DNA from 2 places in the Brevibacterium sp. UCMA 11752 genome. Region 1 is predicted to be linked to the other one. Evidence: predicted binding sites of a transcription regulator. Region 1 holds the regulator's gene; the other holds the start of a gene.
The links. Region 1 encodes HrcA, which represses chaperone genes, less so after heat shock. Its sites were predicted from a motif close to TTNGCACTCGNNNNNNNCGAGTGCNAA; they were not measured.

Region 1 (9,690 bases):
TGATGTCGCCCATCTGGCCCTCGGTGGGAGCTCCGGCCTGTCCCTGTGTGAGCTGGTCCATCGGGAACGACATCACATCGGTGGGACCGTCGAGGTCCATCCAGGAGATGTGGAGTTCCTCCATCGCCTTCGCATCGACCATCGTGACTGCGAGTTCCGCGCCGGCGTGCATGTGCAGAGCCTGACCCAAGTATTCGGTCAGAGCCACGACCTCGTCGAGGTCGATAGCTTCGTCTGTCTCGTTTGAGATCTCGGTATTCACTCGGTGCTTCCCCACAGGTCATAGGCGTCGACGATCTTCGTCACCAGCTGATGGCGGACGACATCCTTGCTGCCGAGGTGGCAGAATTCCATGTCGTCGATTCCGGTCAGAATGTCCTGGACAAGGTTGAGTCCGCTGCGGGTCTTGCCCGGCAGGTCGATCTGGGAGACGTCACCGGTGACGACCATCCTCGCGCCGAAGCCCAGCCGGGTGAGGAACATCTTCATCTGCTCGCCGGTCGTGTTCTGCGCTTCATCGAGGATGATGAACGCATCGTTGAGGGTGCGGCCGCGCATGTATGCCAACGGTGCGACCTCGATGGTCCCCGTTTCGATGAGCAGCGGAATCGACTCGGGATCAACCATGTCGTGCAGGGCATCGTAGAGGGGCCGCACGTAGGGGTCGATCTTCTCGTTCAGCGTTCCCGGCAGGTAGCCCAGGCTCTCCCCCGCCTCAACCGCTGGGCGGGTGAGGATGATGCGTGAGACTTCTTTGTGCTGCAGGGCGTTGATGGCCATGGCCATCGCCAGGTATGTCTTGCCCGTACCTGCTGGGCCGATGCCGAAGGTGATCGTGTGGTTGCGGATCGCATTGACGTAGTCGTGCTGGCCCATCGTCTTGGGACGGATGGACTTTCCGCGGGTAGACAGGATGTTCGTTCCCATCACCGCCGAGGCGGCCTTGCCCTCCGAGGAGAACGACGCCACCCGGTCGATCGTCTCCTCGTTGATGCGGTGGCCGGAACCGTGCAGCTTTTTGAGCTCCCCGATCACGGAGACGAAAGCTGCCACGCGCGTCGGTTCACCGCTGGCCTGAACCTGGTTGGCGCGCACGTGCAGGTCAAGGTCGGGGAATACTCGCTCGAGCTTCCGCAGGTTCGACTCCCCCGGCCCGAAGAACTCGACCAGATCGATGGAGTCGGGAATCACGAGACGCACTGTGTCCGATGCAGCTTCTTCGGCAGGTGTGTTGTTCACAGAGTTCGTGGGCTGAGTGGAGGTGTCCAGAATGATCCTTCGTGACTATTTGTACTTGTGGGAGTACTGCAATTGTGTGCTTCCATCGTAGTCGCCTTCGTCACCAACGGCCCAATGAATTCTGAGCCATGACGAGTCCGGCCGCTCCGGCCGACGACGACCGCAGGACCGTGGGTCCCAGGAGAACAGCTTTCGCACCGATGGCTGCGAGTGCATCGAGCTCAGCGTCGCTGATCCCGCCTTCAGGACCGACGACGAGGACGATGCGTCCAGAGTCTGCGCCCGAGGCTTCTTCGACGGCTGAGGTATTCGCTGGTCCGGAATCTCTCAGAGCCTGCGACAGTTTCTGCTCGGCGGCTTCGTGGAGGACGTAGACGGTGTCGGTCTCGGTCAGAATCGATGCCAGGCCGGTGCCGCGGGCAAGTTCGTGGCGCAGAGGGAAGCGGGAGCGTCTGGCCTGCAGGGATGCCGCCCGCAGAACGTTGTCCCACTTGGCTGCGAGCTTGTCGCGCTTCTTCGCGGGCCAGTCGGCGATCGAGCGCTCGGCGGCCCAGGGGACCACCTCGTCGACTCCGATCTCTGTGGCGGATTCGATCGCCTGCAGATCGCGGTCGCCCTTGGCCAGAGCCTGCACGAGGACCAACCGTGGCTGGTCCTCGTCGGTGTGAGTCACCGAGGCGACGTGCAGTCCGAGTTCGTTCGCCGAGGCGGCCGAGACCGTTCCGCGTACGCGGGTGCCGGATCCGTCGACGACTTCGAGCTCGTCCCCGGGCCCGAGTCTGCGGACTCGGACCGCATGCCCGGCCACGTCCTCACCGAAGGTGAGCACCTGACCGGGGGCCGCCTCGGCGACCTGGGTCGAGTAGAAGACGGGAAGACTCACCGACCGGCGAACTTCTCGCGCATGCGGGAGAACATGCCGCGGTTCTGGGTGGTGATCTGAGCGCGTGGGGTCTCTTCCTCGCGCAGAGTCGCCAGCTGTGACAGCAGTTCCCTCTGCTCATCGTCAAGCTTGTCCGGCGTCAACACGTCGACCGTGACGAGCAGATCGCCTCGGGTCTCCGAACGCAGCCGGGTGGCGCCGAGTCCTGGAAGCTTGATGACAGTGCCCGATTGGATGCCGGCTTCGATCGAGAGTTCCTGCGAGCCGTCGAAGGTGTCGAAGGGGATCGAAGCGCCCAGAGCGGCTGCGGTCATCGGCACGGAGACGGAGGCGCGCAGGTTGTCACCGTCGCGCTGGAAGACTTCGTGGCGGGCGACCATGACCTCGACGAAGAGGTCACCGGCAGGACCGCCGCCGGGTCCCACTTCGCCCTGCGATGAGAGCTGGATGCGGGTTCCGTCGGAGACTCCGGCGGGGATGCGGATCTTCATGGTCCGCTGCTTGCGAACGCGACCGTCACCCTGGCAGTTGAGGCAGGGGTTGGGGATGACGGTGCCGAAGCCGTGGCAGGAGTTGCACGTCTGGTTCGTCACCATCTGGCCCAGGAGCGTTCGGGTCATGCGCTGAACGCTGCCGGCACCGTGGCACAGGGAGCACGTCTCAACGGATGTGCCCTGCTGGGTTCCGGCACCTGAACATGTGTCGCAGACGACGGCAGTGGTGACATCGAGGTCGATGTTGCCGCCGAACGCGGCGGTCTCGAGATCGATGTTGACTCCGACGAGTGCGTCCTTGCCGCGCTGTGTGCGCGGCATCGGACCGCCGGCCGAGCCGGCTCCCCCGCCGAAGAAGGTCTCAAAGATGTCGCCGAAGCCGCCGAAGCCGCCTCCGGCTGGGAAGCCCTGTCCGTTCTCGCCGCCGCCCATGTCGTAGTTCCGGCGCTTCTCCGAATCGGAGAGGACATCGTAGGCGAGGGAAATGGCTTTGAATTCGTCCTCGTGTCCGGGGTTCACATCGGGGTGATACTTCCGGGCCAGCTTTCGGTACGACGATTTGATTTCAGCCGCCGAAGCGTCTTTGGACACTCCGAGTGTTTCATAGTGATCGGCCACAGAAACTTCTCTCTCCCTGGTGGTGTGCGTTGTTCGCGTTATCGTGCCTGTTCGCAGTGTGGTGCTTGGTCGCGCTGTTCTGCTTGTTCGCGCTGTGTTGTGTGCTCTGGTGTCGGTGCATCTAACCCTGGTCGAGGACAGAGGAGACGTATTTCGCCACGGCCCGGACAGCTGTGATCGTCGTAGGATAGTCCATCCGGGTCGGCCCGAGCACTGCCAATCGCGCGGTGGACCCCGCGTCATGACCATATTCGGCGGCCACGAGGGATGTCGAGCTGAACGACTCGTGAGTATTCTCACGACCGATCCGAACGCTGATCTCCTCTCGGTCCTCAGCCATCGACGTCAGCAGCTTGAGCAGTACGACCTGCTCTTCGAAAGCTTCGAGGATCGGTGCCATCTTCTCACCGAACTCCCTGCCGGAGCGAGCCAGGTTTGCTGTGCCTGCCATGATGATGCGCTCTTCACGCGTGGCAATGACGAGATCAGTGACGGCGGAGCGGACCTGTGCCAGTGCTGCGGCTACGTCCGTTCCGACAGCGCCGGCTCCCACGACAGGTTCTGCCTGGGTGCCGTCATCGTTCTGAACCGAAGCACGAGGTGTGGCCGTGCTCACGACTCGCGACAGCTTCTGGCCGGAGAATTCGGCGTTGACCTCATCGCGGATTCCGCGCAGCGACTCATCGTCAACGACGCCCGGCGTGATCACGATCTTCTGCTCGACCTGCCCTGCATCGGTGATGAGGACGACGAGGATGCGGTTGGTGCCCAGGCCCACTACCTCGATGTGCTTGATCGTGGCACGTGAGACGGTCGGGTACTGGATCAGCGCCACTTGGTGGGTCAGACCCGAGAGGACCCGCACCGTGCGGTCGAGCATGTCGTCGAGGTCACCGTTGCCATCGATGAGCTGGAAGATCGCACGCCGCTCAGCGTGTGTGAGCGGTTTGAAGTCGTCGATGCGATCAACGAACATCCGATATCCGAGATCCGTCGGAATTCGACCGGCGGAGGTATGAGGCTGCGCAATGTAGCCCTCCTGCTCCAGGTGGGCCATGTCATTGCGGATCGTGGCCGGAGAGACACCGAGCGTGTGGCGCTGAACGATGGCCTTCGACCCGACGGGTTCATTGGTGGCGACGAAGTCTTCGACGATTGCTCGCAGAACCTGTGCTCGCCTGCTGTCGTTCATTCGTCCCCTTCCTTCGCTCGGCACCGCATTTGGCACTCATCTGCTGTGAGTGCCAATTCTACGCCTCTTGCATTCCGAATTCACTTTCGGGCCTGCCCCAGCGGGTCTGCACCCATCGCATCACGTCCTTGATTAGGGTGGTTGACCGTGAATACCTTTGATCGCTACGGGCCCGATGTGCTGGCTGGTTCCTCACCTTCCTCGCACCGGCCCAAGAAGTCCACACCTGTTGAGCTGGGTCTCGGAATGGTCCTCGAAGACGCGATGAGCGGATACGTCGGCGCCGTCGTCGGCGCTGAGAAGACCACCGCCGGAATCGTCGTCAATCTTGAGGACCGTGCAGGCAAGGTCCGCGCATTCCCCCTGGGTCCCGGCTTCCTGCTTGAGGGCAAACCCGTCGACATCAAACTGCCAGCCAAGAAGAAGTCGGCTCCCGGTCGCACGGCTTCGGGCTCACGTGCGGTCGGCAATGCTCGTGCCCGGGTGGCTCGCGGTTCCCGCATCTGGGTCGAAGGCAAACACGATGCCGAGCTCGTCGAGAAGATCTGGGGCGACGATCTGCGCATCGAGGGAGTCGTCGTCGAACCGCTGGGTGGACTCGACGATGTCGCCGACAAGCTCGCGGCGTTCGGTCCTGACAAGGATCACCGCGTCGGAGTCCTCGCCGACCACCTCGTGTCCGGCACCAAGGAATCCAAGATCGCCGAGGCGGTGCGTGCCGATCCCCGCTACCGCGACGTCGTCCACATCATCGGTCATCCCTATGTCGACATCTGGCAGGCGGTTAAACCTCATGTCGTCGGCATCAGGGAATGGCCGGTGGTCCCCCGTGGTGAGGATTGGAAGACGGGAATCCTCAGACGTATTGGTTGGCCGCACGCCGACCACAGGGATGTGGCACGGGGCTGGGTGCGCATCCTGGGCAAGGTCAGTACCATAGCCGATGTCGAGCCCACGCTCTCTGGCCGAGTCGAAGAGCTCATCGACTTCGTCACCGTCGGCTGATACCTCGACCGGCTGTGGCCGCGATCGGCTGGGGCTTTGGTCGACTGTGGCGGTGGTCGATTGTGATCGATCTGGTACAGGATTCGGGCTTTCCCCAATTCGGCGCCAGGGCATTTCCGATAGTGTGATTGTCCAGAAGCTCTGAAAGGACCCGCATGTCGTATAACCCCCAGCAGCCGAACAACGGCCCTGACCAGTCGCGTCCAATGCCGCCGAACTATTCTCAGGCCTCTGGCCCCCAGCAGCCCTACAGCCAGCAGAACCAAAGCTACGGTTCCCAGCAGCCGAACCCCACTCAGCAGAACTACGGTTCCCAGCAGAGCCAGCCAGCCCAGCCGGGCTTTGGTTCACAGCAGCCGAGCTACGGTTCCCAGCAGCCGGGTTATGGCTCGCAGCAGCAGCCCGGCTACGGATCACAGCAGGACTATGATGGTCAGCAGCAGTACGGGCAACAGCAGCAGTACGGCCAGGGCCAGCAGCAGTATGCTCAGCAGTCCTATGGCCAGCAGGCACACAGCTACGGACCGGCACAACCGGTCGGAAATCCGGCTCTGTTCGACTCGCGGATGATTCCAGAGAATGCCTACGGTCCCGGCTCCGAGATGTTCTGGCAGGCCAGCGAGAACGAGAGGACCACTGTGCTGTGGACGCACATCGGATCGATCTTCGTATGGTTCCTCCCTCTCATCATGTTCCTCGTGAAGAAGGACGAATCGCCATACGTGCGCGAACATTCCCGTCAGGGCCTCAATGCCATGATCACGAACTGCATCGCCACGTTCGCGGCCGTCATGGTGTTCATGGTCATCGCCTTCGTCCTCGCTATCATCACCTTCGGTCTCGGGTTCTTCGTCTATTTCCTGGCATTCCTCGTCCCGCTCGTCTACACGGTGCTCTACATCATCGCCGCTGTGGCCGGGAGCAAGGGACAGGGCTACAAGTTCCCGCTCGTCTTCGACTTCGTGAAGTGATCTGAGCACCTCAGGTCATCACACAAGTCACATGAACTGAGCAGCTCTCAGCAGAGAAGCCGCTGTCATCGCGTTCGATGACAGCGGCTTCTCTGCACTCGGTTCAGATGCAGTCAGGTTCAGAGATCAGATGCAATCAGGTTCAGACGTAGTCCGTGAGGATGCGAACCATGTAGTCAGCCATCAGCCGGCCCTGCAGCGTAGGTTCGAAGCGGCCTTCCTCCACGGCGTCACCATCGAGAAGTCCCTGCTTGACGAATCCCCTGATCGCCCTGTCACTGCCTGTCCCCAGTGAGTCCAGAGGCAGCTCCGAATCGATGCGAGCCGCGAGCATGATCCGTTCGATCTCCTGGGTCGATGCTTCCAGCACCTCACGTCCGATGGCAGGTGATTCACCTGCGAGCAACCGGTCGGACCAGGCACGGGGGTGTTTGGCGTTCCAGAACCGCACGCCGCCGATGTGCGAATGGGCTCCGGGACCGTAGCCCCACCAATCAGCATTGCGCCAGTAGGCCATGTTGTGGTCGCAGCGGGTCTCCGCAGACGTCGACCAGTTGCTGACCTCGTACCAGTGCAGACCAGCCGCCTCCATGGCGGCGTCGGCGATCTCGTATTTGTCGGCCAGGTCATCTTCGTCGGGCATAGACAGTTCGCCGCGGCGAACCATGGCCCCCATCTTCGTGCCGGGTTCGACGATGAGCGAATAGGCGGAGATGTGATCGACGTCGTTGCTCAGGGCCACCTGAAGTGACCTGCGCCAATCGTCGATGGACTCCCCCGGTGTGCCGTAGATGAGGTCGAGGCTCAGCTCCAGGCCGGCCTCTTTGATCCATTTCGCCACATCTGGGATCTTCGCCGGGTCGTGTGTGCGGTCCAGGGTCGCGAGCACATGGGGCACAGCCGACTGCATGCCCAAGGAGATCCTCGTGAACCCTGCGGCAGCCAGGGTCGCAATGTAGCTCGGGTCCAATGTGTCGGGGTTCGCTTCGGTCGTGACCTCGACATCCGGTGCCAACCGGAAGCGGTCGCGGATATCATCCATCACCCCGGCCAGCACCTCGGCGGCCAACATCGTCGGGGTGCCCCCACCGAAGAAGATCGTCGTCACCGCACGGTCGGCGGCCCCCGCCGCGGCGAGGACACGAGTCGACAGATCAAGCTCGCGGGCAAGATTGCTGCGGTAGTCGTCGCGGGAGGCGCCGGGCCCCAGATCCTCTGCGGTGTAGGTGTTGAAGTCGCAGTAGCCGCAGCGGACCCGACAGTAAGGGACGTGAACGTACAGGCTCAGCCCGCGAGAGGCCGCGCCGACCCCGGCCGAGGCCGGCAGCGAACCGTCAAGCGGTGGAGTCTCACCAGTCGGTTGTGCAGGCACTTACTTCTTGGGTTCCTTCTTGGGCTCCGGATCGTCCGAGGACAGGGCGGCGATGAAGGCCTCCTGAGGGACCTCGACATTGCCGACGACCTTCATCCGCTTCTTGCCTTCCTTCTGCTTCTCCAGCAGCTTGCGCTTACGGCTGATGTCGCCGCCGTAGCACTTGCTCAGCACATCCTTGCGGATGGCGCGGATGGTCTCACGAGCGATGATGCGCGAACCGATGGCAGCCTGGATCGGCACTTCGAACTGCTGGCGCGGGATCAGCTTGCGCAGCTTGCCGGCCATGAGCACACCGTAGGAGTAGGAGTTGTCGCGGTGGACGATCGCGGAGAAGGCGTCGACCTGATCGCCGTGGAGCAGGATGTCGACCTTGACCAGGTCCGCTGCGTCTTCGCCGTCATCGGAGTAGTCGAGGGTCGCGTAGCCCTTGGTCTTCGACTTCAGCTGGTCGAAGAAGTCGAAGACGATCTCGGCCAGGGGCAGTCGGTAACGGATCTCGACCCGGTCCGAGGACAGATAGTCCATCCCCTGAAGACTGCCGCGACGCGTCTGGCACAGTTCCATCACCGCGCCGATGTAGTCGCTCGGGGTGAGGATGGTGGCCCGGACCATGGGTTCGCGGACCTCTTTGATCTTGCCCGTCGGATACTCGCTCGGGTTCGTGACCTCCATCTCCGATCCGTCTTCCATCGTGACGTCGTAGATCACGCTGGGTGCGGTGGAGATGAGATCGAGGTCGTATTCGCGTTCGAGGCGATCGCGCAGGACTTCGAGGTGGAGAAGTCCGAGGAACCCGCAGCGGAAGCCGAAGCCCAGCGCAGTCGAGGTCTCTGGCTCGTAGGCCAGCGAGGCATCGTTGAGTTTGAGCTTGTCAAGGGCATCACGCAGGACCGGGTAGTCCGATCCATCGATCGGGAACAGCCCGGAGTACACCATGGGCTTAGGTTCCTTGTAGCCCTCGAGCGCCTTCGTGGCCGGTGCAGAGTTCAGTGTGACCGTGTCGCCGACCTTGGACAGACGCACGTCTTTGACGCCGGTGATGAGATATCCGACCTCGCCGACGCCCAGGCCCTTCGTGGCCTTCGGCTCCGGTGAGGAAACGCCGATCTCGAGGAGTTCGTGGGTGCTGCCTGTCGACATCATCGTCAGCTTCTCGCGCGGATGCAGCGAACCGTCGATGAGGCGCACGTAGGTCACGACGCCTCGGTACGTGTCGTAGACGGAGTCGAAGATCATGGCTCGCGCCGGCGCATCGGCGTCGCCGACAGGGGCAGGAATGTCCGAGATGATCCGATCGAGGACCGCGTCGACGCCTTCGCCGGTTTTGCCCGACACCAGCAGGCAGTCTTCGGGTTCGCAGCCGATGAGGTTGGCCAGCTCTTCCGCGTACTTCTCGGGCTGCGCGGCGGGGAGGTCGATCTTGTTGAGGACGGGAATGATCGCGAGATCGTTCTCCATGGCCATGTAGAGGTTGGCCAGAGTCTGGGCTTCGATGCCCTGTGCCGCGTCGACGAGAAGGAGCGCACCTTCACAGGCGGCCAGGGATCTGGAGACCTCATAGCTGAAGTCGACGTGACCCGGAGTGTCGATCATGTTCAGAGCGAAGGGAGTGCCCTCGTTCTCCCAGGCCATGCGCACGGCCTGGGACTTGATCGTGATTCCGCGTTCGCGTTCGATGTCCATCCGGTCGAGGTACTGAGCTCGCATATCGCGCGGCTGAACCGCCCCTGTGACCTGGAGCATCCTGTCGGCCAGGGTCGATTTTCCATGGTCGATATGAGCAATGATGCAGAAATTGCGGATCAACTCGGGTGATGTAGCGGACGGCGAAATCCGTTCGAGTGCTTGCGGCTTCACCTGAGGTGACATGAACGCCCTTCCTTCGACAGACCAGAACTTCCATTGTTCCATGG
Region 2 (21,708 bases), 1.1 Mb from region 1:
AGGGGCGGCGTTCCAGTCCGCTGAGACCGAGAGCATCGCCCTCATCGGCTCGGACCCCGCCGCGAACGTGACCCAGCAGAACGACGGGTTCGGCTACACCTGGCAGGTCGTCTCCGACACCGACGCCGAGGTGGTCAACCTCGTCACCAATCTGCACGCCGTGAACTCGGCTCTGGTCAGTCAGGGCTTCGACACGATGCTGCTGTGCTCGACCGTGTACTTCGCGAACCCGGATGGGCGCCGCCTGGCACTCGTCTACCAATACAAGCGCGGCACGTTCTATCCGTTCGCACAGTCAGGGCCCAAGCAGCGCGACAACCCCCTGGAGATCCAGGTGCGCGGCGTACTGTCCAACGAGCTTCCGTTCGAAGAGGACACATCCAATTGGTCAGCCCTCTGGGATGCTCCCGGGCTCAATGACACACCAGAGGCCAATCAGCGACCCTGACGTCTTCACGTCAGCTGCTCGGAGGCTCTCTCCGCAGACGCAGACCGTCGCAATGACCCACTGGCACTGAGGATCAGCAATGCAGAAGGGACGTCCCCGCGGGGACGTCCCTTCTGCATCAGATGCTGTGTTCGCGGTTGTGGTTGTGGAGCCTATTCGACCGAGACCTCGATGACCTCGCCCAGGGCTTCGACGGTGTCTCCGGGACGAATCGTGGCACCTCGGCGAGTTTCGACCTCACCATTGACCACGACTTCGCCGTCGGCGATCATGTCTTTGGCCATCGCGCCATGTTCGGCGACACCATGGAGTTTGAGCAACTGACCGAGCTTGATCGAATCGCCGCGGATCTCAATCTTCTCCATCAGAACAGGTCTCCAAGATCGAACCCGTCGCCGCCGAAGAGACCGCCTCCGTCGCCACCGTCTCCGCCACCGAAGAATCCGCCGCCGTCTCCGCCGCCGGCATCGCCACCACCGGCGTCACCGCCGCCAGCGTCGCCATAAGCGCCGTCCCAGCCGCCGCCCATGCCGCCGAACATCATCGAGCCCATGAGGACGCCGGGCAGAAGTCCCGAACCTGCATAGGAGTTGAAGTATCCGCGGTTGTATTCGGCGTAGGCGGGTCCTGCTTCCCAGTAGGCCCGGCGAGTGTGTCCGTCACCGGTCACGACCTTGCGGACAGCCGGTTCGGCACCCACTGCCACGCGCTCGGCGTCGGCGGCACAGACGGGAACAGGTCGCAGCTGGCCACCAGCAGGTGCCCAGTCGATATCTTCGACCGAGGGGCCATGCTGCGGGTTGAAGAAGCATGGGGGACGGCGCACGGGCAGAGGCTTTCCGTCAACGCGGGCACGCACGCATTTGGCGGCGTAGCGACCGTCTTCGAGGGCCTCGGTGACACTGCGGATGTCGGAGGGCTCGTCGACGTTGTCGAGCGTCTCCTTGGCAATGTCATAGGAGTCCAAGGCCTGCTTGTAGTCCTGCGAGCCGCCGGTGTCGAGTTCGACTCCGGCGGTGAGGATATCGAGTTCGGCGACTTCCTCACCGAAGGACGTGACATCCTCTTCAGCGGTCTTTGTCACCTGCTGGAGCTCGGCTGCGGCGAGCTCCTTCTTACGGTGCTTCTCCTTGCGGTAGCCAACGAAGAAAATGGTGCCGAGCACCACGAGTATTATCAGGAATACTGCTCCCACGATCTATGCCTCCCCAGCAAAACGAGTCACCAATCAGTATGCCGGACGAGTCTGACAAGCGACTGAACCGAACCCTTGTGTCAGCTCAGTCCCCGGCCTCGAAAATCGCTCTCAGATGAGCGCTCAACATGCTCATCACAGGTGTCTATGCCTACATCACGGGGAGTCGGGAAGGCGTTCAGCCCAGCTGGACCAGCCCCTTGACGAGGGTCGCGATTCCCCCGCCGAGGGCAAGGACGATCATGGCGACCCGGGCCGTTGAGGAATCGATCTTCTTCGACAACCAGTCCCCGCCGACAAGTCCTGCGACGAGGACCGCCGCGATCCCGATCCAGGTCGGTGCCGCCAACTGCGGCCATGCGCCGTGGTCGAACACGGTTTTGAAGATGATCGCCGAGGTGGTCCCGACGACGAGGAACGGCTGCAGGGTTGCGGCAAATGTTCGCTGATCCCACTGCGTCAGCACAGCATAGGCGCTGACGGCGGGCCCGCCCGCTCCTGCGGCAGCCGACATCGTTCCCGAGAAGAGGCCGGTGGTGAACTTCGTTCCGAAATTCGCGGGAATCGTCTTGCCGATTCGGCCGATGACCATGGAGCTGATGAGGGAGACGATGATCAGCAGGCCGATAAGGATCTGCAGCGGTGGCGCTGGGAGGACTGCGGCCAGGAGGGCTCCGGGAATCGTGCCGATGAGTGCCCCCAGCGACAGCTTCCAGAAACTGCCCCACTCGACTTCTCGCCAGGTGCGGACGAACACCGTGCCGCTGGCGACGATGCCGCAGATGTTGACGAGCACGACGCCGGAGAACGGGTCGAGCAGAATCACGAGGAACGGGCCGCTGACCAGGCCGAATCCCATTCCGGTGACACGCTGCGAAACTGCCCCTAGGAACACCGCGAACACAATGAGCACGATGACGGGTTCCATTTGCACCATCATAGTTCAGGCTCTCTATCTGGGCGGGGTTACAGTAAGTGTCATGAACAGTTCGCCACTGTGGTCACGATTCAGCGTGGATCCCCGCGCTCATGGGCAGGTGCGCGCTTCGGATGCCGATCGCGCAGTCGTGACCGATGTGCTGTCCGAGGCGTTTGCGCTGGGTCAGATCGACGCCGAGGAATTCGACGAACGCAGCGAGGCCGCCAACCGTCTGAAGACTCTGGGAGAGGTCCCCGACCTCGTGCAGGATCTCATCATCGCCGAGGCGGGCGAGGTCGCACCGGGAGAACTCGACGATTCCGCCCGTGCCCAAGCTCTGGCCCGCCTGAATACTGACCGCATCCCGATCACTCCCGAGCAGATCGATGCGGCCGCGCAGAAGTACTACAAGGACCGCGTGCGGAATGCGCTCCTGGGTATGTTCGCCGGTCCTGTCGGAGTCACACTCGCCATCTGGGCCGCCACCTCATTCGCCACGGGCAGGTTCATATTCTTCTGGCCGATATTCGTCATTCTTCCGATGCTCTTCGGTGCGATCTCACAGATCTCCAACAAGCAGAGCCTCATCCGCGACAGGAAGCGCGAACTGACCAAGCGGGCCCGAGCGCAGTTGGGCGACGCCGAGGCCAAGCGTGAGCTTGAGGAACATAAGAACGTCGATGAGGACGAGGATTACGAAGACACATTCGGCAACGGATTGCAGCCTCCGCACCCTTTGGCTCCTCCATTCGCTCCGGGAGGGATGTCTCCCAGCGATGAAATGCGCAGGCGCCGCCGAGAGCGTCGTCATCGACGCAGGAACCCCTGGGACTGACCGACTCGTGACGGGCAGCGACGCGCTGAGGAGGCGTCCCTGAACCTGCCCGCGCCCGGCTCAGAGCGCTCAGGCGTGGAAGACACGGATCTGAGCGAACTCTGTGGCCTTGTTGTTTCGGAACCAGAGCGTATGTGAGAAGTATCGGATGTCCTCGCCGTCGCTCGAATAGTCCCACTGGCCCCAGGCCGCAGCTGCCTTGCCGTGAGTGATGGCAGCTTCGAGATGACCGGCCGCAGGCTTCGAGTCAGCAATGCGGAGCAGTGCGTCGATGACTTCCGCGCGCCCGGTGCTGGTCTCCACTCTCCCGCTGCCCACAATCTGGAGGATGCAGTCCTCATCGACCACCTCGGCGAGGGCTTCTCTGTCACCGTTGATCAGATTCTCCTCGAACCTGGCTACGAACATGTTCTTCGGGCTGTTTCCGCAGGAATCTGTGCCTGTGAAGTTCATACCGTCCAGGCTACTGCGCGGCTTTCGAACCGAGAAGAGCCGTGCCGGCACCCAAACGGGCACCGGCACGGCTCTTCGAGCGAAAGGGGCTTATCAGAAGCCCATGCCACCCATTCCGTCCATACCGGCAGCAGCTGCGTCAGCACCTGGTGCAGCCTTCTCAGGCTTGTCGGCGACAACCGACTCGGTGGTCAGGAACAGACCGGCGATCGAGGCGGCGTTCTGCAGAGCAGAGCGGGTCACCTTGACCGGGTCGTTGATGCCGGCGGCCAGCAGGTCCTCGTACTCACCGGTTGCGGCGTTGAGGCCGAATCCGGGTTCGAGGTTGGCGACCTTATCGGCAACCACACCGGCTTCGAGGCCGGCGTTGGTGGCGATCTGCTTGAGCGGAGCTTCGATGGCAACCTTGACGATGTTGGCACCGGTTGCTTCGTCACCCTCGAGTGCGAGGTTGGCGAAGGCAGTCTTGCCCGCCTGGATGAGCGAGACGCCGCCACCGGCGACGATTCCCTCTTCCACAGCAGCCTTGGCGTTGCGCACTGCATCTTCGATGCGGTGCTTGGTTTCCTTGAGCTCGACCTCGGTCGCGGCTCCGGCCTTGATGACTGCAACACCGCCGGCCAGCTTGGCCAGACGTTCCTGCAGCTTCTCACGGTCGTAGTCGGAATCCGAGTTCTCGATCTCGGCACGGATCTGTGCGACCCGGCCTGCGATCTCCTCGGCGTCTCCGGCACCCTCGACGATGGTGGTCTCGTCCTTGGTGATGACAACCTTGCGGGCGGTGCCCAGCAGTTCGGTGGTCACGTTGTCGAGCTTGAGCCCGACTTCCTCGGACACGACCTGACCACCGGTGAGGATGGCGATGTCGGCCAGCTGAGCCTTGCGGCGGTCTCCGAAGCCAGGAGCCTTGACGGCCACGGACTTGAAGGTGCCACGGATCTTGTTCAGCACGAGAACCGCGAGAGCTTCGCCCTCGACGTCTTCAGCGATGATGAACAGCGGCTTGTTGGACTGCTGGACCTTCTCGAGGACGGGCAGCAGATCCTTCACGTTCGAGATCTTGGAGTTGACGATGAGGATGTAGGGATCCTCAAGGACAGCTTCCTGGCGATCGGTGTCGGTGACGAAATAACCGGAGATGTAGCCCTTGTCGAAGCGCATACCCTCGGTCAGTTCGAGCTCGAGTCCGAATGTGTTGGACTCCTCGACGGTGACGACGCCTTCCTTGCCGACCTTGTCGATGGCCTCGGCGATCAGTTCACCGATAGCAGGATCTCCAGCGGAGATACCGGCAGTAGCGGCGATCTGTTCCTTGGTCTCGATGTCGATGGCGTTCTCGAGCAGGACAGCGGTCACGGCTTCAACAGCCTTCTCGATGCCACGCTTGAGGCTGAGCGGATCAGCACCGGCTGCCACGTTGCGCAGTCCCTCGCGAACGAGAGCCTGAGCCAGAACGGTAGCGGTGGTGGTGCCGTCGCCAGCAACGTCGTCAGTCTTCTTGGCGACTTCCTTGACGAGCTCAGCGCCGATCTTCTCGTAGGGATCCTCGAGTTCGATCTCCTTGGCAATGGAGACACCATCGTTTGTGATGGTGGGTGCGCCCCACTGCTTTTCGAGCACGACATTGCGGCCACGGGGTCCAAGGGTTACCTTGACCGCGTCCGCAAGCTGGTTGAGACCTGCTTCGAGTCCCCGACGAGCTTCTTCGTCGAATGCAATCATCTTTGCCATAGTGGCTTAGATCCTCCCTGATGGAGTGGATTGGGAATCCAGAGCAATCGTCAGCGCCCGCGACGGCAGAGAGTGTGTCCGCATGTTCCATTCCACACATGGACCACGCTCTCGAAACGATTGATGAGAAACCCTAGGTTTTCACCAGTACTAGATTTAGCACTCTCCCCATGCGAGTGCAAATATCGGCGCAGGGTCACACCGGCCGAAATGGCTGCTTCCCACGTGTTTCCGGGGTTCGGCCCAGCGCGAAACTCCAACGAGTCCCACAGAGCGGGCACGTGAGGAGTGTGCGCCAGGTGGTTGTGGGGCGCAGTCTCCCGAGGTGGATGCACCGGAGAGCTGCTGCATGGAGTCTGCCCCCATAGAACTGAAAAGCGCCAAGCAGTTGCCTGCTTGGCGCTTTCCCCGCTGGAAAGGATTCGGGCCTGAGCCGCCATCCCGCCGAGGCGGATCAAAAGACTTTACGTACGTGAGTCTCAGAGGAGGGTGACGGATTCCGCCTGAGGACCCTTTTGTCCTTCTCCAACTTCGAACTCAACCTGCTGGCCCTCTTCGAGAGCGCGGTAGCCATCCATCTGGATTGCACTCCAGTGAACGAACACGTCCTGGTTGTTGCCTTCCAGGGTGATGAATCCATAGCCCTTTTCGGCGTTGAACCACTTGACGGTACCTTGTGCCATTACTTCTCCATACAGTGCAGTGTCATTGACATTCCATCACCCGTTTTGCAACCGGTCTGGCCACGCAGCGGACAACGGAGGCTAGTAAAACTCAACCGACCCCGCGATTTCTCTCATTGACCTCTGGAGAATGATCTCGGTGAAGCACGAATAGAACACAAGGGCAGTGCTTGCCTAGCTGATGCAACTCTACCCCAGCGTCGGACAGGTCCTCCGACCGCTCAACACTGTTACCAATTCGTTATATGGCACCGTTCGGAGAGTTCATTTCTCCTGGCAGACGAGTTCATTTCCGCTGAGATTCATGCGGAACTTCAGCCCTCGGCTTCGCCCGAACCGCCTTCGCTGGGTTCGGGTCCGCGTTCGGCGATATCCGAACAGATGACGACAGTGATGTCGGTGTCGAAGTCCGTCGACGACTCGACGGCCTCGATGCCGAGCGCCTCGGCGACCATCTTCGCCTGCGAGGCGTTCGCCTCATCAGAGTAGTAGACCGTGGAGTCGGTCAGCCCTGTCGAATAGTTGCCGACCTGGCCAAGGCTCCAGCCCTTCTCCTCCACCGCCTCGGAGAACTTCTTCGCGGTTCCAGAGACTCCGGAACCGTTGAGGACGTCAACCTTGAGTGAGGAGTCAGCGACGCTGACTTCGCTCTCGCTTGGCGATGGACTCGCCGAGGAGGTCTTGTCGGACCCGGAATCGGCGACGTCGGCCTCGGGGTCCTTCATCGACGAGGTGATGATGTTGATGGCCGCGACCACCAGCAGAACGGCAACAAGGGCGAGGATGATGACCAGTGCGATGGCACCGACATTCGACTGCGCCGCGGACTCCTGTCGATGGGCTCCGCTGCGTCGTCCGGTTTCGATCTCGTCGAATTCGTCAGTCATGTCTACCTCGAGACGCGGGCTTGTGCTCGTTCGCTCTGCCGCGTGGTGCGGATGCGACGCAGGCGTTTGACCAGCATAGGGTCACTGGCAAGAGCGGCTGGATTATCGAGCAGGGAATTGAGGATCTGGAAGTAGCTTGTGGCAGACATGTCGAACCGTTCGCGGATCGCATGATCTTTGGCTCCACCGTACTTCCACCACCGCCGCTCGAACTCCAAAACGGACACCTCGAGCTCACTCAGTTCGGGTGCGCCTTGGTTCTGCGGCATAGACGTTGTGCTCCTTCGAGATGAATCGTTGCCTCTATATTATCGCCCGGACGGCAGGACTGAAATTCCCGGCGCGCCGTCGTGAGTCCGCCAGCGTGCCTTCCCATCCCCGCCAGCGCGCCTTCGCATCCCCGCCAACACCTCTCAATGGCCACCAACCAGACAACCCACCCTGCTGCAGGTGACTGACCGTTTCGGGTGAGTCACCCACAGCAGAGTGGGTCGAGAGTGCCGGCCGGTGGTCCGACGACCTGTCGAGCGAGAGCTGATCAGCGGATGCGGATGTTGACCTGCTTGATCTGGGTGAAGCCTTCGAGCATGCCCTCCAGCGATGCCTCACGACCGAAACCGGACGTCTTCATTCCGCCGTAGGACTGGCCGGCCAGCTGGCCGCCGCCCTGGTTGACCTGGACCCAGCCGGATTCGATCCGATTGGCCATAGTCAGCGCGGCATCGACGTTCTTCGTGAACACAAACGCTGCGAGACCGAATTCGCTGTCATTGGCCATATCGATGACCTCGTCGACGTCCTTCCAGGGAATGACGGAGAGGACGGGGCCGAAGATCTCTTCCTGGCTGGTCTGCCATTCGTTCTTGGCCTTGGAGAAGATGACGGGCGCGTGATAGAAACCGGGTTCGCCGACCTCGAGTGAGTCCGAACCGTCGTAGGCGATCTCAACGCCGTCCATCGACTTGCCCATCTCGATGTAGTCAGACACCTGGTTGTACTGCTTCTCGTTGATGATGCAGCCGATGTCGGAGTCCTCGTTTCGAGGGTCACCGACCTTCATCTTCGACACTGCGTCGACGAGCTTGCCCAGGAAGTCATCGTAGATGTCCTCGTGCAGGAACAGGCGCGAACCCATCGTGCAGGACTGACCCTGGCGTGCGAAGCGGGTCGACAGCAGCACCTGCTGGAGAGTGTCGTCGTCGTTCGAATCGGGGAAGACGATGTTGGGGCTCTTGCCGCCGAGTTCCATCGAGGAGTGAGCGAGGCGTCCGCCTGCCAGTTCAGCGACGTGGCGGCCGACGTTCGTCGAACCGGTGAACGAGACCTTGTCGACGTCGGGGTGGACGTTGAGCGCTTCACCGATGATCGAGCCCTTGCCGGTGACGACGTTGAGGACGCCGGCCGGCAGGATGTCGGCAAGCAGTTCAGCCATCTTCAGAATCGTCAGCGGTGCATCCTCGGCGCATTTGAGGACGATCGTGTTGCCCGCGGCAAGTGCGGCCGGGGTCTTGAAGGCTGCGATCATCAGCGGTGAGTTCCACGGCAGGATTCCCGCGACGACGCCGAGCGGCACCCGCTTCGTGTACTGCAGCTGTCCGTCGCCGGCCGGCAGGGTGTTGCCCTTGACCTCACCGGCGACTCCGCCCATGTAGCGGAACAGGTCGGCCAGGATGATCGTCTCCGGACGGGCCTGCGTCCGGATGGCGTTGCCGGTGTCGATCGCGGTCAGCTGGGCCAGTTCCTCGGAACCGGCTTCAAGTGCATCGGCGCAGCGGATGAGCATCTTCTGACGTTCCTTGAACGGAAGCGCAGCCCATTCGGGAAATGCCTTCCGAGCGGCTTTGACGGCGCGATCGGCGTCCGCTTCCTTGCCATTGGCCACAGTGGCGATCACAACGTTGCGATCGATGGGGGTGATGACGTCTTTCCTGTCACCGTCGGCAGCCTCGACCCATTCTCCGCCGATGAACATCTTCCAGTTCGTGGCCTCGGGAAATTGCGACATAGTGATCCTTTCACCTACTCAGTTCTGCGATGAACTCTTGTTCTCGAGCATATCGTCTGCCCGGGTCCGAAAAGAATGGCGGGAGGGTAGGCGATGATGCACACCTGATCTGCGTTGTGTGCACATCGGCACCGAGCCTCACCCCGTCGGTAGAATCGCGGCCATGACGTCCACAGCCGAACTGACGAAGATCATGTCCCCCGATTGGGCCACGGCGCTGTCTGGCCAGGCCGATCGCATCCATGCCATGGGCGATTTCCTGCGGGAGGAGATCGCCGCCGGGAGGAGCTATCTGCCCAGCGGAGACAAGGTGTTCCGTGCCTTAGCCGAGCCCCTCGCCGAGGTGAAGGTGCTCATCGTCGGTCAGGATCCCTATCCGACCCCCGGACATGCGATCGGCCTGTCCTTCGCCGTCGATCCCGAGGTGCGTCCGCTCCCCCGGTCGCTGACGAACATCTACAAGGAACTCAACTCCGACCTGGGCATCGAACCTGCCGCCCATGGTGATCTGCAGGCGTGGTCACGACAGGGAGTCATGCTGCTCAACAGGGTTCTCACCGTCGCGCCAGGCGAGCCGGCATCCCACCGCAGACGCGGCTGGGAGGCCATCACCGAAGCCGCGATTGCCGCACTCGTCGACCGAGATCAGCCGCTCGTGGCGATTCTCTGGGGCCGTGACGCGAGGAATCTTGCCCCGCTGCTGCAGTCGGGTCGCTCCGAGGTCGCGATCATCGAGTCCGCGCATCCGTCGCCGCTGTCGGCCAGCAGAGGCTTCCTCGGATCCCGACCGTTCTCACGGACGAACGAACTGCTGGGACAAAAGGGCATACCGCCCATCGACTGGACCCTCCCAGCCCAGGACTGGGCGGGCTAGGACTGACCGGGCCAGGACTGGGCGGGCCAACATTGAACGGGCCGATGCTGAGCGGGCCAAAACTGACCGGGCAGCCAGTGGGCGTGCCGGCACTCAGTCGCGGGGTTCGACCGTGTCCAGAGTGATCGTCGATTCATTCGAGCGTGCAGATTCGGCGGTCTTCTCCACAGCGTCTGCCTTGAGGTTCTTCAGCGGCCGAGCCAGGTAGCTGCCGAGCACAGCGCCGACGGCCAGTGCCGCATTGGCAAGAATTGCGGTGAACAGCGAGGACAGTCCCACAGCGAAGGAAGTCGTCTCGGATTCGGCGACGATCTGATAGACGGCGGTGAAGATCGACAGTCCCTGCAGCAGGGTGTAGATCGCAGGAATCATGAGCACGATGGCAGGTGCGCCAAAGCGCAGGGACAGCGGTCGAGCCAGGAAACCGGTCACGGTCGCTGCCAGCAGACTGGCCAGAACGTTGTCGATCTCGAGGACCGTCAGCACCGTGATCGTGATGTAGGAGGCAAGACCGACGAACGCGGCCGGCAGGATGAACCGCCTCGTCGACTGCATGGCGACGACAGCCGCCATTGAGACGACTGCCGCTGCGATCATCGAGGCAATCGCGGTGAGGACGTGTACACCGGTCTTGGGCACGAGAACCTCGATCGGGTCGAGGCCGATCGCTTCGCCGGTCACCACTCCCAGTGCCAAGCCCGAAACGATGCCGGCCAGAGTCAGGACCACTCCCACCATTCGCCCGGCCGCGGTGAGCGGAAAGTTCGTCAGGGCATCTTGGACAGACGAATACAAGGACTGCGTCGGCAAAAGCAGTACGATTCCGGCAGCGACAAGGTACTGCGGTGATTCGATGATGCCGAAGTTCCCGGCCACCATCGCCACCAGGGTCGCGATCGCAGCCTGCAGCGTGGTGATGAAGAAATTGGGCAGACTGGTGCGGCCGATGAACTTGCCGCTCTCCCGGATGAAGATCGCCATGACGATTCCGAGGACTGCTGCAACGGCTCCGCCGCCGAGCAGCACGACGAGGCTGCCGACCATCAGTCCCCAGGCACCGGTGACGAACCATTCCTGATAGGGACGTCGCTGGAACCTGATGGCGTCGAGTCGGCTCCGGGCATCATTGAATCCCAGGTTTCCGGCAACGAGGTCGGTGACGAGCTTGTGCACGGAGCCGAGCTTCGCAAAGTGGATGGATTCGCCCCGGTTGACGCGCATGACGGTCATGAGACGGCCATCAGAGGTCGAATAGTGCACGGTGAGGGTGTTCGAGGTCAGGTCCACCTGGGCAGTCGTGAGCCCGAAGGCCGCACAGGCCGCGATGACGGAGACCTCGATGTCGGAGGTGCCCGCGCCGGCACGCATCATGATCGCGGCGATGTCGGCCGCGAGGTCGAGGACCATCCTGGCCTCGTCTTCTCCCGGCTCGCTGGCCTGTACCGGAGCCTTGTATGGGCTGCCTTTGAGAGCGGTGACGATCGGCACCGGCTGAGTGTTGACCGAGGCACCGGAGACGAGCCTGCCCACGGTGCGTCTGGCCACGCGCTGGGCGACCCGCTGGGAGGCGCCTCTGTGGTCGGCCTTCGGCTTCGATCTGGCTGTCGTCGCTCTCGGTGTCTTCGGGCCAGCAGGATCGACGTCCTCGGACTTCAGCGCTCCTGTCGGTGCTTCGCGCAGCTCCTGCAGGCGCTGCTGACGAGAGAGTTCGAGCAGTTCCTGCAGCGCAGAGGATCCGGCTTCGGCCTGGTTCGTACCGTGCTCAGGACCGGACGACGACTGGGCGTCGACCGGTACCTCAGCGGTGGGGGCCTCTTCTGTGCTGTCGTCCGTCACGGCTCACTGATGAGAGTCGGGCCGAATGGATCCGCCACATCGGCAGAACCTGCTGCGGCGTCGAACTCGAAGACCTTGCGGCCGGAGACGAACACCTGATCGGCGCGGGAGTTCAGGTCCAGTGGGTCACCGGACCAGATGACGAGGTCGGCGTCGCGTCCCGGTGCCAGTGAGCCCAGACGGTCATCGAGTCCGAAGATCGCGGCCGGGTTGATGGTCAGCGCCTCGAGTGCGATGACCGGGTCGAGACCCTCCTTGACAGCCAGGGAGGCCTCATGGATGAGGAAGTTGATGGGGATGACGGGATGGTCGGTGGTCAGGGCGATGCGCACCCCGGCCTTGGCCAAGGCGCCCGCGGTGGCCAAGGTGCGATCGCGCAGCTCGACCTTCGACCGGCTGGTCATGAGGGGCCCGAGGATGACGTCGATGCCCTTGTCGGCGATGTAATCAGCGATCTTGTGGCCCTCTGTGCCGTGATTGATGACCAGTCGATAGCCGAATTCCTCGGACAGTCGGATGGCCGTGGCGATGTCATCGGCGCGGTGGCAGTGCTGGTCGAAGACGAGTTTTCGCTCGAGGACATCTGCCAGGGTCTCTTTTTCAAGGTCACGTTCGAAGGGTGTGCCTTCGGCTTCGGCGTGGGCCCGCTTCGCCAGGTAGTTCTGCGCATCGACGAAGGCATCGCGGAAGATCTTCGCAGTTCCCATGCGCGTGGACGGGGTGACGTTCTTCTCACCGTAGACCCGCTTCGGGTTCTCTCCCAGTGCGGACTTCACGGACAGGTCCTGCGTCACGAGCATCTCGTCGACGATCCGACCCCAGGTCTTGACGAAGGCGGTGCGCCCGCCGATCGGATTGCCGGATCCTGGCTTGATGAGCGCCGAGGTGACTCCCCCGCGCAGCGCGTCCTTGAATCCGAGGTCACTCGGGTCGATGCCGTCGAGGGCACGCACGCCGGCACCATTGGGATTCGTCATCTCGTTCGTATCGTCACCTGACCAGCCTTCACCATCCTCATGGACGCCGAGGTGGCCGTGGGCTTCGATGAATCCCGGCAGGACCCAGCGTCGACCGGCGTCGATGATCTCCGTGCCGGCAGGCAGATTCTGTGCGGAGCCGGCGCCGGATTCCACCGAGGTGATGGTTCCGTTCGAGACCAGGATCGTGCCGGATTCGATCGGTTCGACACGTCGGCCGTCGGCGTCTGCGATGGGCACGATCCGAGCATTGGTGATGGCGAAATCAGTGATCTCGGGAACCGGAATCGAACGATACATTGTGCTCCTCTTGCAGTGGCTTTCACAGATGAGATCCGTCTCGATTCGAGTCTACGCCAGGCGATCGGCACCGGTCACGACGTGGTGCCGCCGGGGTCTGCTGCAGTCCATTCTGTTTCCGGCAAGGCAGTTCGACCTGATTCCGGCAAGGCCGATTCAGTATAGTTCGGAGTCAGAGAACCAATGAGAGAAGGACCCTGCGATGCTCCAGACCATCACGTCATATGTCGCGATCGGCGACTCCTTCAGTGAAGGGCTGATGGACCATGACCCCAACCAAGAGGACCGTTACTTGGGATGGGCCGATCGTCTGGCCGGCAAGCTCGTCGACTCCCCTATCGGCAGCCCCGAGCTCACCTACGCCAACCTGGCCATCCGCGGGCGTCTCCTCGATCGGATCATCGATGAGCAGGTGCCCAAGGCACTCGCCCTCAAACCCGACCTGGTCAGCTTCTGCGGCGGGGGCAACGACTGCCTGCGCCCGACGGCCGACATCGATGACCTGGCCGATCAGTTCGAACGCGCTGTCGTCGCCTTCCGCGAAGCCGGCATCGAGGTGCTCATGTGCAACGGCTTCGACACGGAGATCAGCTCACCTCTGATCCGTGCCGTACGTCCGCGCGTGGGCATCTACAACACCCATCTGTGGTCGATCGCGCAGCGTCACGGCTGCCACATGATCGATGTCTGGGGCCTGCGCCCGCTCTACGCCGGTGAGAATTGGGCCGATGATCGGATCCACCTCTCACCCGAAGGCCACGACCTCGTCGCCGATCAGGCACTGGCCACGCTGGAGAGCGGACACTCGCTGCCCGTGACAGGGTTCGCGATGCCAGCACGTCCGACTCGGCCGATCCGCGCCGCAGTCAGCGAGGAGTCGAAATGGGCCCGTGAGCACTTCGCTCCCTGGGTCGGTCGGCGCTTGCGCGGACAGTCCTCGGGGGACAAGCTCGATGCAAAGCTTCCCGAACTGACACGCGTGCGCAAACCCGAATGAGACAGGACGAGCGTTTTGCCGCCCTGGGCGACGCCGGTGCCGATCTCGGCTCGAAGCGGGCGGCCAACCGGCATGAGTACGGAACCGAGTCCGATCAGTTCCTTGAGGTCTACGGCGACCCGGGCACCGCCTCGGCGACGGTGATCCTCGTCCACGGCGGCTACTTCCGTCAGCGCACGGACCTTGCCCATGCCCGGCCCATGGCCGTTGCCCTCGCCGAGGCGGGGGTGCTGTGCGTGCTCATCGAGTACCGACGCGCAGGTGGGCAGCCCGACTGCCTCGATGACGTCACCGCCGCCATCGCCTTCGCGAGCGGCTCGCTGTCGGACTGGAATGTGAACGCACAGGCACGGAAGAATCTCGTCGTGACGGGCCACTCCGCCGGTGGATGCCTGGTGCTGGCCTGGGCGAGCCACCTGAACGAGGACGGGCCCGAGTTCCGGCTGCGGCCCCTGGCTCCAGTCACCGATCTGTTCAGGGAAGTTGAGGACGGACTGGGAGAGGGCGCGGTGCTCGACTACATGGGTGCGCGACCGGAGACGGACCTGGCACCGTATCTGCGCGAGGATCCGCGCTCTCGAGTGCTGTCCATCCCCTCTCGGGTGGATCTGCTCATCCTCCACGGGGACCGGGATCAGACGGTCGACATCGGTTTCTCACGGACGTTCCCAGCTCGGCTGACCATTGCCGAAGGTGCCGATCACGCCGACCTCGTCGATCCCGAATCGCCCTACTTCCCGCTCACGGTCGACACGCTCCTGGGCTGATTCGGCTGCGGCCGGGTCGCGCCGATGTGCGCCGTGCCGAGCCCACGCCGGAAAGCTGATTCGACCCGTGCGGGTCACCTGCCGGCGGCGACCTTCCGGACGTGGGCGCGTGCAGGCTCTGCATACGTGGCGCGCAGCTCGGCGAAGAGCTTGACGCTCCTCCCGCCGGGCCAGTCCGCGGGCAGGGCGCTGAGTGGAAGGCCCGGATCGACGTAGGGGATCGTCTTCCAGTCGTCGACGCAACGCAGCCACAGCACGAATGCCTCACCGGGTTCGGGACGTGGCAGCGTGACTGAACCGGCGTGTTCTGCACCCGCTGCGTGCGGTTCTGAGCCCTCTGCGTGCGGTGCAGCGTGTTCGTACCGGTGAAGAAATTCGGTGTGCCGGGCAGCGAGCGTGTCCAGGTCCCACCATTTCGCTGCGGCCCGGGCGAAGGGCTCGGCCGTCAGCGGTGTCTGCGTGATGAAGATCGTCGCCCGCTCTCGGACGTCGAGGTTCTCCAGAGCGTCCTCGACCTCGGCGCGCAGATGCCCCGGAGCAATCCACAGTCCGTCAGTGACCGCCCCGAAGCCCAACCCTGTCAGCGCTCGGCGCAGCTGAACTCGTTTGGATCGGTCCACCTCGGGCAGAGAGTAGGACACGAGGCACCAGGGTTCGTCGTCCTTCTGTCCGCGGTAGGAGAAGATCCGGCGATCGCCGCGTTCCAGGTCGGTGACGGCCGCGGGATCCAATCGATACCCGGCCACTGCCTCCCGCTCCTCGGGGAGGAACAGACCCTTGCCCTTGAGTCTTGAGACCGCGCTGCGGGCCGAGGAGTTCGACACCTCGGCGGTGGCGAGGAGCTCGAGCAGAGCGGCGACCCGAATCCACCCGCCCAGGTCTCGCAAGTGGAGTCCGACGAAGGTCCGCAGCAGGGAAGTGGGATTGCCGGGCGTGTGATCGAGATCGACGATCGGACTCAGAGCCCCGGACCATTCGCGGTGCCGGGGCCGTTTTCGATGCCGGTGCGGATGTCGAAGAGCTCGGGGAAGAACGTCAGGTCGAGTGCCTTCTGCAGGAAGCCGACACCGCTCGACCCGCCGGTGCCTCGTTTCATTCCGATGATCCGCAGCACCGTGCGCATGTGCCGGTAGCGCCAGAACTGGAAGTTCTCCTCCAGATCCACGAGCTCTTCGCAGCTCTCGTACTCCAGCCAGTAGTCCTGCGGGTTCTCATAGATGATTCGGAAAGTGTCGAGAAGCTCCTCGTCGAAGGTGTGCGCCACGCTCACATCCCGATCGAGCAGTCGCTGCGGAACCGGAAGGCCTCGGCGGGCGAGGGCACGCAGGAACTCGTCGTAGACGCTCGGCTCGTTGAGGTACTTCTCTAGCTGCGCACGGGCTTCGGGCTCACTGTCGAAGACCTGCAGCATGCCGGCGTTCTTATTCCCGAGCAGGAATTCCACGGCCCGGTACTGCCAGGACTGGAAGCCCGATGACTGGCCCAGCTCATCGCGGAAGCCGACGTATTCACTCGGTGTCAGGGTTGCGAGCACCGACCACTGCTCGGTGAGGGTCTTCTGGATGTGCTTGACTCGGGCGATGCGTTTGAGTGCCAACTGGAGCTGGTCAGTGGCGATGAGGTTGCGAGCGTCGAGAAGTTCGTGGATGACGAGCTTGAACCACAGCTCGGTGGTCTGGTGCTGAATGATGAACAGCAGCTCGTCGTGGTGGACCGGTTCGCTGACGGGGTGCTGGGACGTCAGCAGGCGGTCGAGGCTGAGGTAGGAGCTGTAGGTCATCGTCGACCGCAGGTCGGTGTGGATGCCGTCTTCGAGATCCCGTTCGTTCTTGGCCGCGGTGGAGTCGTCATGAGTCATGACAACCAGTGTATTGCGATATACGTCCGGTCGGACTAAGTTTGCAACATCAATTCGCACCGGGTCTACGCCGCTCGGGGGCGGCGATCTCGCGCACCTGCTCGACGAGGCTCTTCCACTCCCCCGGCATCTCGGCTTCGCCGAAGCGCACAAGGCCGAAGCGACTCTCGATCACATAGACATACCTGTCAGCCCCGGCACCTGAACCGCCGGCAGTCTGCGCGCTCGCCTCGCCCGGCCACGGGAGTTCTGCCACTTTCGGACCGATCTCCTCCCGATGCTCACTCGAGTCGATATCGAGGTCCCAGACGAGGAGGAACCCGCCGAGCCCACCGCTGCGCTCGACGATGAGGTGGCCGAAGCTGTCGCTGCGAGCCCTGCTCCCATCGCTCGCACCGGCCGAGTCGCTCGGACGAGGCGCCTCCTCGCTCACCAGCTGCTCCCCACGTTTCCGCGGCCGCCGCCACCGGTGACTCCCACCGCGTCCCAGCTTTGGACGAGCGCGTCGTGAACGTCGGATCCCTCTCCGAACTGGTCGGCCGCCTCGGCGATGGTCAGGGCCGCGAAGCCCGCGAAATCGGTGCGGGTGGTGATATCAGATCCGGTCAGCACGGCGAACCACACCTGCCCCACGGTCTCCCACACCGGGCCGCCGAGGCGGGTGGCGGAGAGCGCAAAAGCGCGGTTGGGGATGCCGGAGTTGAGATGGACCCCGCCGTTGTCCGACTCTGTGGTGACGAAGCGGTCCATGTGGTCAGGCTGCGGATCCGTACCGAGGACATCATCGTCGTAGGCGGTGCCGGGTGCGAGCATCGAACGCAGTGCCTTGCCGGTGACCTCGGGGGTGAAGATGCCGGCACCGATGAGCCAGGCGGCATCCTCGGCGTTCTGCCCGGCATCGTGCTGTTCGGTCAGGGCTCCGAAGACGTCGGCGCAGTGTTCGTTGAGTGCACCGGGCTGCCCGAGGTACTCGAGGTCGGCGGTGTGGCTGATGACGCCGTGGCTGAGTTCGTGGCCGATGATCGACAGCGACCCGGTGAAGCCGGTGAAGACCTCGTCGTCGCCGTCACCGAAGACCATCAGCCGTCCGTCGAAGAAGGCGTTGTCGTAGTCCTGGCCGTAGTGGACGCTCGCGATGAGCGGCATCCCTTTGCCGTCGAGCGAATTGCGGTCAAAGGCCTCGGCGAAGAGTGAATAGGAGGCCCCGAGCCCGTCGTAGGCCTCATTGACTGCCTCGTCGGACACCGATTCTTCGCCCTCGCTGCGGACGAGGACTCCCGGCAGAGTCTCTGTGCCCTGCGCGTCGTGGATGAGTCGGTTCACCCCAGCACTGGCACCGATGACCTGAGAGTGCATCTCACCCTCGGAGTCCCGTGCTCCCCCATCCGGTGTGGCCACCGGGGTGTAGCGCAGTCCCTCGGCGCGCAGCTTGCGACAGGAGTCGTCGGAGACCTGACAGCTGCGCGCGGCTCGGGCTGCTCGGGGAAACTTCTCGCCTCCGCGTTCGGCGATCGCATCGAGCAGGTAGGGCGGGATGACATGTCGAAGGCTCATATGACCAGGGTGCCACTTCTGCCCGTGCATCGAGTGAGAACTCAATGCAAACTTTTCCTTGCAAAGTTTTGTTTGCAAGCGTATCTTTGCACTATGGCTGAAGAACCAGACTCTCCGACACCGATCCGAACCCTCGGCCCCGAAGCACTCAAGGGGCTCGCGCATCCGCTGCGCGTCGAGATCTATGACGCCCTGTCGAAGTTCGGTCCGCAGACGGCGACGAGCCTGGCCAGCAGGCTCGGCGAGTCGACAGGTTCGACCAGCTACCACCTGCGTCAGCTCGCCCGCCACAACTTCATCCATCAGGTTGAGGGCACCTCCGGAGGGCGAGCGAAGTGGTGGGACCGCTCCCCGGGAGCCATCGACGTCAGTCGAAACACTGCCAAAGAGGATCCTTCTGCTGGCGCCTCGGCAGGCTTCATTCTGCGCGAGTGGACCAGAAACGGCACCCGTGTACTTGAGGACTTCGTCGACGCCCTCAACTCGGACGATCTGCTGCCCGATGTGTGGGCCGATGCCGCGGCGGTCGACACGAGCAACCTGCATGCGACGCCCGCCCAGCTGCGGGAGATCAACGATCGGGTCCACAAGACGATCGACGCAATCGTCACTGAGTTCCGTGGCCGCAACGACCCCGGATCCCGTCCCGTGCAGATTCAGTTCAACGCCTTCCCCCTGATCGATGGAGAGGGAACACCATCATGAGCACCTTGCTCAACCCGATCCGGCCGCCGACCCACCATCGGGGCCCCAGCAGGATCGTCGAACGCACGACGACCATCACCCGCGAGATCTTCCTCGACGATCCCGCTGAAGGTCAGTCTCAATCGGGCACAGAGACAGTCACCGAACTGCAGCGGACCTCGAGCGCCGCCGCCGACGATATCCACGGAATCGCTCGTGCACTCGTCCACCTCGGCGTGTGGCTGATCGAAGCAGGCCGCAGACATGCGCGTCGCCCCTCAACCGACGCCGACGAGATCGCCCGCAGTGTCGATGCCGCGAAGGCTCACGACATGAGGCACTTCATCGGTCTCCCGAATTGAGCTCAGGTTCCCGAACTGAGCTCAGGCCCCGGACTCACGCTCTCGCCTCGGCGACGGTGGACGATTCGTTCCCCTTCGGCGTTGCCACGATGAGGGTGATGACGATGACGATCATGAAGAAGGTCGTGAGGAACGTCGGAATCGGGATGATCGGATCGAGGAGCACGAGGACCGCGCACACCGGGATGACCGTGTTGACGACCCCTGAGGCGTTGGCCCGAATCGCCAGCAGCCACACGCCGAGGACGAATACCGCGATCGGCACGGACACTGTGAAGGTCGCGAGCACTGGGTCAAGAGCGCTGTTGCCCAGCTGCGAATCGACTTCGATGCCCACCCCGGCCGAGAACGCTCCGGCGGCAGCGAAGATGAAGTAATGGCCGTAGCCGTAGGTGAGCGAACCGCCGAGGCTGCCGATCGCCCGGTGGTGGGGCGGCCAGAAGTAGATCCACCACATGGCCGCAGTGACGAGGAGGCTGAGGATGCCCAGAGACACCAGCGAGACGAGGTCATCACTGTCCTCGAACGCTCCGAACACCGCGTTCGCCGAGGCCAGCATGGACTCGCCGAGGACGATGATCGTGAAGCAGCCGAAGCGTTCGGTGATGTGCTCCGGATGCCAGGGCGTCGTCCCCCGCGCTTCCGCGATCACGGGGATGGCCACCTCGGCGAGGACGAGAATGAGGAACCCGGCCAGTGAGATCGCCGGATCATCGATGCTCATCCACGCCACCCACAGCACCTGCGCGATGCCGATTCCGCAGGCGTAGGTCAGCGTCGCCCCTCGCGCCTTGCCCGCATGCCGTGCCGCGCGCAGCCACTGCGCGATCATGACCATGCGCATGAGGATGTAGCCGAGGATGAGGACGAGGAAGTTCTCGTCTTCGAAGACCGGTCCGATGCCCGCGGCCAGGATGAGCACCCCGCCCATCTGCACGATCGTCAGCACCCGGTAGAGCCAGTCATCGGTGTCGAATGAGGTCGCGAACCACGTGAAGTTCATCCACGCCCACCAGATCGCGAAGAAGATCATGAGGTACTTGCCCAGACCGGCGCCGAGGTGGCCGGCAGTGACCGTGTCATGCAGATTGCTCGCGGCAATGGACACCGCGATGACGAACACCAGGTCGAAGAAGAGCTCGAGCGAACTGGCCGCACGAGAGTCCTCACCTGGGTCTCGAGGTCGCATCGGGGTCAGTCGGAACCGGGCTCGGTGCGCGACTGCACTGCTCATATCTGTCACCTTCGCATGGGGGCCGATTTCCGCTGGGAACAGTCTAAGCTCCGAGCGTCGGCGCGAAACGGTATCCGAACCGAGTGCGGCTTCTTAGACTGAAGCCATGACCCATGCCTCTGTGGACCCTCATCTGGCCGATCGCCGTCTCCTCCTCGTCGAGGACGATCCCACGGTCGCCGAGGTGGCCCGCAACTATCTGCGCGCCGCCGGTTTCCTCGTCGATGAGGTCACCGACGGCTTCCAAGCCCTTGAGACCCTCGCCGAGGCGGTGCCCGATCTCGTCATCCTCGACCGCAAGCTCCCCGGCATCGATGGCACCGAGGTGTGCCGTCGGCTGCGTGCCTTCACCTCGGTGCCGGTGCTCATGCTCACCGCGCTGTCCGCGACCGAAGATCGCATCGACGGCCTCGAAGCCGGTGCCGACGACTACCTGACGAAGCCCTTCTCCCCCAAGGAGCTGGTTCTGCGGGTCCAGTCAATCCTCCGGCGCACCGTCACCGAGTCCACACCCGAGGTCCCCTTCGACCTGGGACCGTTCCACCTCGACGTCTCGGCCCATCGGGTCACCCGTCATGGGCTCCCAGTAGAGCTCTCGGCTCGAGAGTTCGACCTGCTCGCCTTCTTCCTCAAACATCCTCATCAGGTCTTCGACCGTGAAACGCTGCTGCGGTCGGTGTGGGGATGGGAGGTCGGGGACCTGTCGACGATCACCGTGACGGTGAGACGGCTGCGAGAGAAGATCGAGGACGAGCCCTCTCAGGCGAAGTTCCTGACCACGGTGTGGGGCGCCGGCTACCGCTTCGACGTCCCGGACGCTGCGGACGGGATTGTCCGATGATGATGCTGCCGCTGCCGGAGATGCTGCGGATCTTCCTCGTCGCCTTCCTGTGCTCAGCCGCCGTCGGCGTCCTCGGCGTGAGTGCACTGTGGCTGGGCAGGCGCCGATCACTGAGAGTGCGGCTGACGATCATCGTGGCCACGACCCTGGCATCCGTGCTCACCGGGATGATCGCGATCTCTGCGGCCATGTACCTGTCCGAGCACGACCTCTACGTGTTCCTCACCGTGGCCTTCGCCTCGCTGCTGTCGACGATCGCGGTGACCTG

Region 2: a site for HrcA is predicted at 5,738-5,764, ahead of groL (chaperonin GroEL). Genes of this name have one in related genera too.

Annotation. Positions count from the first base shown of each region.
Region 1 is NZ_JACBOS010000003.1:2,649,711-2,659,400, reverse strand. Features, by position in the region: gene ybeY (rRNA maturation RNase YbeY) at 1-262, opposite strand, end outside; gene HU144_RS11775 (PhoH family protein) at 259-1,191, opposite strand; gene HU144_RS11770 (16S rRNA (uracil(1498)-N(3))-methyltransferase) at 1,340-2,122, opposite strand; gene dnaJ (molecular chaperone DnaJ) at 2,119-3,234, opposite strand; gene hrcA (heat-inducible transcriptional repressor HrcA) at 3,356-4,426, opposite strand; gene HU144_RS11755 (DUF3097 domain-containing protein) at 4,568-5,431, shown strand; gene HU144_RS11750 (DUF4870 domain-containing protein) at 5,587-6,402, shown strand; gene hemW (radical SAM family heme chaperone HemW) at 6,545-7,774, opposite strand; gene lepA (translation elongation factor 4) at 7,775-9,646, opposite strand.
Region 2 is NZ_JACBOS010000003.1:1,529,635-1,551,342, reverse strand. Features, by position in the region: gene pspAB (PspA-associated protein PspAB) at 1-448, shown strand, start outside; gene HU144_RS06895 (RNA-binding S4 domain-containing protein) at 601-813, opposite strand; gene HU144_RS06890 (hypothetical protein) at 813-1,643, opposite strand; gene HU144_RS06885 (sulfite exporter TauE/SafE family protein) at 1,822-2,571, opposite strand; gene HU144_RS06880 (DUF1707 SHOCT-like domain-containing protein) at 2,624-3,397, shown strand; gene HU144_RS06875 (nuclear transport factor 2 family protein) at 3,467-3,850, opposite strand; gene groL (chaperonin GroEL) at 3,944-5,581, opposite strand; gene HU144_RS06865 (cold-shock protein) at 6,061-6,264, opposite strand; gene HU144_RS06860 (LytR C-terminal domain-containing protein) at 6,579-7,151, opposite strand; gene HU144_RS06855 (DUF3263 domain-containing protein) at 7,154-7,420, opposite strand; gene HU144_RS06850 (aldehyde dehydrogenase family protein) at 7,690-9,156, opposite strand; gene HU144_RS06845 (uracil-DNA glycosylase) at 9,320-10,030, shown strand; gene HU144_RS06840 (threonine/serine ThrE exporter family protein) at 10,124-11,866, opposite strand; gene HU144_RS06835 (amidohydrolase) at 11,863-13,143, opposite strand; gene HU144_RS06830 (SGNH/GDSL hydrolase family protein) at 13,346-14,140, shown strand; gene HU144_RS06825 (alpha/beta hydrolase) at 14,137-14,907, shown strand; gene HU144_RS06820 (PaaX family transcriptional regulator) at 14,982-15,818, opposite strand; gene HU144_RS06815 (tryptophan 2,3-dioxygenase) at 15,866-16,765, opposite strand; gene HU144_RS06810 (hypothetical protein) at 16,815-17,198, opposite strand; gene HU144_RS06805 (M4 family metallopeptidase) at 17,195-18,319, opposite strand; gene HU144_RS06800 (winged helix-turn-helix domain-containing protein) at 18,413-19,024, shown strand; gene HU144_RS06795 (hypothetical protein) at 19,021-19,365, shown strand; gene HU144_RS06790 (low temperature requirement protein A) at 19,400-20,599, opposite strand; gene HU144_RS06785 (response regulator transcription factor) at 20,706-21,440, shown strand; gene HU144_RS06780 (sensor histidine kinase) at 21,437-21,708, shown strand, end outside.